2 regions of the Virgibacillus alimentarius genome follow, and region 1 is predicted to be linked to the other one. Evidence: predicted binding sites of a transcription regulator. Region 1 holds the regulator's gene; the other holds the start of a gene.
The links. Region 1 encodes NrdR, which represses ribonucleotide reductase genes. Its sites were predicted from a motif close to AACACNATATATNGTGTT; they were not measured.

Region 2: J2Z81_RS02115 (vitamin B12-dependent ribonucleotide reductase) is a predicted target of NrdR. The motif match lies at 1,042-1,059, and genes of this name have one in related genera.

What each region holds. Positions count from the first base shown of each region.
Region 1 covers NZ_JAGIKX010000029.1:28,142-30,354, forward strand. The annotation lists gene J2Z81_RS12625 (glyceraldehyde-3-phosphate dehydrogenase) at 1-629, shown strand, start outside; gene nrdR (transcriptional regulator NrdR) at 810-1,280, shown strand; gene J2Z81_RS12635 (replication initiation and membrane attachment family protein) at 1,343-2,213, shown strand, end outside.
Region 2 covers NZ_JAGIKX010000002.1:6,936-9,148, forward strand. The annotation lists gene J2Z81_RS02115 (vitamin B12-dependent ribonucleotide reductase) at 1-915, opposite strand, end outside; gene J2Z81_RS02120 (rhodanese-like domain-containing protein) at 1,240-1,608, shown strand; gene gcvPB (aminomethyl-transferring glycine dehydrogenase subunit GcvPB) at 1,686-2,213, opposite strand, start outside.

The DNA of each region.
Region 1 (2,213 bases):
TGGGGGTTAACCAGGAAACTTATCAGCCTGAAGAAGATGATATTGTATCAAATGCATCTTGTACTACGAATTGTTTAGCCCCAGTGGTAAAGGTATTAGATGATAACTTTAATATTGTCAATGGTTTAATGACAACTGTTCATGCATTTACAAATGACCAAAAGAATTTAGACAATCCACATAAAGACTTACGTCGTGCAAGAGGATGTACACAATCAATTATTCCAACATCTACAGGGGCTGCAAAGGCACTAGGTGAAGTTTTACCTCATTTAAATGGGAAATTGCATGGGATGGCCTTACGTGTCCCAACGCCTAATGTTTCATTAGTGGATTTGGTTATTGATGTTGAAAAGGATGTAACAACGGATATGGTTAATGACGCATTGAAGCAAGCATCCAATAATGAATTACATGGAATTATCAAATATAGTGATGAACCGCTCGTATCCATTGATTACACAACTACGGATTATTCTGCAATCATAGATGGTTTATCTACACTTGTAATGGGAGATAATAAATTAAAAGTGTTAGCATGGTATGATAATGAGTGGGGTTATTCAAAGCGCGTAGTTGATTTAACGAAATATGTAGGAAGTTACCTACGTGAAAAAGTGAATATTTAAAAAGTATAAGTTTAGAAAATGATTGCTTTTCTTGGGTTTATTCAAGATTTGCAATCATTTTCTTATTAGTGGATTTAAATAAAACATGTTAAAATAAAAGGTATATCTTTAAATAAAATAGTCCTTGTTTGAAAAAATATATACATAGTAATTTTCCTTATAAAAGGGGGGATAGCAGGTATGAAGTGTACAAATTGCCAGTTTAAGAGTACTAGAGTATTGGATTCGAGACCAATCGAAGAGGGACAATCCATTCGGAGACGAAGGGAATGTGAGCGATGTGGTTTTCGATTTACAACATTTGAACGGATTGAAGAAATACCATTAATCGTAGTAAAAAAAGACGGAGCCCGTCAGGAATTCAGCAGAGAAAAATTAGTTCGTGGTTTAATAAAGGCTTGTGAAAAACGTCCAGTTCCTATGGAAAAAATTGAGGCAATTGCCCTTGACGTAGAAAAAGAAGTACGTAATACTGGTTGTTCGGAAATAGATAGTAAAGATATAGGCGAAATGGTCATGAATCGTCTGTCTGATGTTGATGAAGTGGCCTATGTTCGTTTTGCCTCCGTTTATCGTCAATTTAAAGATCTGAGTGTGTTTTTAGATGAGCTAAAAGATTTAATTAATACTACAGATAACGGTAATACCTAATACCAATTGTTTTTTGAACGGTTTTACTTTTTAGTAGAGCTTAAAGGAAGGATTAATATTAAATGAATTATATAGGGAAAATTTTACCTGTTGATGGGTATTATGTTTTATTAAAAGGGAATCTTGCAATCGATTATACCAAATCGCTAACCCATTTATATCAACCTTTAATTGGCATGCAGGCTGTTATATTATATCAAACGTTATTACATGAAATAGAGCTTCAATCTAATGAAGAACCACAAACACATCATACATTAATGAATTATTTAAACATTCCATTGGATGCAATTTACCAAGCAAGACTTAGGCTAGAAGGTATTGGTTTGCTAAAAACGTATCAAACGGATAAAAATAAATATACGTATATTTTACAAAGCCCTTTTTCCCCACAAGAATTTTTTAGTGATGGAATGCTATCCGAGCTCTTATACCATCATGTTGGAGAGATGAAGTTTAGCCATCTTAAAAGGCACTATGCTCGCTGTCACATGCATGATTATGGGAAAAACATCACCGTATCGTTTGAAGATGTATATCAAACATTTTATCCATCTTTCGAAAGTAAAAAGCCGATAGCAGATAATCAAATAGAACAGTCTCCTAGAATAAGTAATATTGATTTTACTTGGATTGAACAAATGTTAAAGCAACGTATGATTCCTGTGAAAAAAATATTAACTAAAAGTAATAGAAAATTGATTTCACAGATGAGGCTTCTGTATGATTTAGCAACACATGAAATAGAAAAAGCTATTTTATGGGCACTTACAGATGAAAATATATTGGATCCCGAAGAATTCAAAGCAGCATGTCAAGATTTGTTTAAAACACAGCAAAATAATACAAAGATTCAATTAACAGATAAAGTTAGTAACCCGAATCAGCCAACAAATTTAAAAGCTGCTACGAAAGAAGAACAACTTATTTATG
Region 2 (2,213 bases), on a different contig from region 1:
TTTAGCCAGCTTTTTTATTTGTTCATCTTCTGTATTTTCGATTAAATAGCGAAGAATTCTTGGATTTTGCATTTTTGAAATAATAAATTCGATGATATCAGGATGTGAATCGACTAGCATTATCATTTGCGCGCCACGTCGTGACCCACCCTGTTCAACTAAATGCGTTAATTTAGCAAGGTCATCTAACCATGATACTGAACCGGATGATTTTCCGTTTACCCCCCTTGCTAATGTGTTTCTCGGTCTTAATGTTGAACCATTTGTACCAACACCGCCACCTCGACTCATAATCTCCATGACTTGTTTCCTGTGATCGGAAATACCCTCACGCGAATCTTGAATGTAAGGCATAACGTAGCAATTAAAATAGGTTACATCTTTTTTTGAACCAGCCCCATACAATACTCTACCTGCTGGAATAAAGTTTAAACTGGTTAGTTCTTGAATAAACTTATTAAACCACTCTCCTTGATTCTCTTTGGTTTGCTCTACCTTTGATAAATCAGCTGCATTTCGTCGAGCGATTTGTTCATAAAAAATTTCTAATGGTTTATCAATGACATCTAGCGTTCTAGTTACGACACCTTTGTTTATTTCTTCTTCACTATCTAATGCAGACAAAAAGTCTTGATCTACTGCTATATCCGCTTGTTTATTTTCCCAATCAATCGACTGGATAAAACCCGTTCCGCGAGTTGGAAATGATGGGTCTGACTTAACTGTTAATACAACAAAATCCCCTTTTTTTAATGTTTTCTGTTCAATATCTGTAAAGGAATACCGATCAAGCATCACTAATCTAGAAACTCCCTTATATGTTAGCTTCATATCTTGTGTTATCGGATAGACTTGTGGAAACAATTTAATATCTTCATTAAGTTTTTGTACATCGATCTGTTTATTTGTCCCCATAGTAGACGACAATATGATCGCTCCTTTTCATTTTCAAAAGTAAATTAGATTTTGGTTTATTGTGTTACTAACACCATACCATATTAAAAAATATTAAAACAATATATTGTGCACAAATGAATTAGAAATACCATATATAGTATTGGTGGAAAGAGTTCAATTTACTGTTTATATGTAAACATATTAGACATTGTTCGACACTCTTTTATAAGTACAATATTTTATTTCGTATCTTATTAAATCTGGGAGAGAAAATACTTTGAAAATATAACATATACCTCCTATAATAGAGTTAGTAGAAAAGAGAAAGACGGTGGAATTATTATGAAATATGTTATTTTAGTCCTTGTTGTTTTACTTGCAATAGGTATATTTCGATACTTTCGACAAGGCACATTTTTGAAAACTTTAACTGAAGAACAATTTCGAAAAGGATATCGAAAAGCGCAATTAATTGATGTAAGAGAGCCGCAAGAGTTTGAGAAAGGACACATTCTTGGAGCAAGAAATATACCCGTTACTCAAATGCGTCAACGACTTGTGGAAATACGGCCAGATAAACCTGTTTATCTATATTGCCAAGGTACTACTAGATCGGCGAGAGCAGCTCAACTCCTTCATAAAAAAGGATATCAAGATATCAATCAATTAAAAGGCGGCTTTAAAAAATGGACAGGAAAAATAAAAAATTAAAAATACCATTTTAGATATAGAAAAGAACGACTCAGACACTTAAGACCAGACCGTCTGAGTCGTTCTTTTTTATAATATTACTCTTCATAATAGCGCAAAACAGGTTTTCTTGCTGCTGTAGTTTCGTCCATTCGTTTAACAATTGTATTATGAGGGGCTTCTTGAACTAATTCAGGCTCCTTTTCGACTTCTTCTGAAATAGACAACATCGTATCGATGAAACCATCTAATGTCTCTTTAGATTCTGTTTCTGTAGGCTCAACCATAAGTGCTTCTTCCACGTTCAATGGGAAATAGATGGTTGGAGGATGATAGCCATAATCTAGCAGTCGCTTCGCTATATCTAACGTACGTACCCCCAATTTTTTCTGTTTTTTACCAGATAAAACAAATTCATGTTTACAATGCTGGGTAAATGGCAGGTCATATTCTTTTTCCAACTTGCGCATCATATAATTTGCGTTTAGCACAGCATACTCACTTACCTTTTTAAGGCCTTCAGCACCCATCGTGCGTATATACGTATAAGCCCTCAAATTAATACCGAAATTTCCATAATATGGTTTTACCCTACCAATTGATTGAGGTCTGTCGTAATCAAAAGA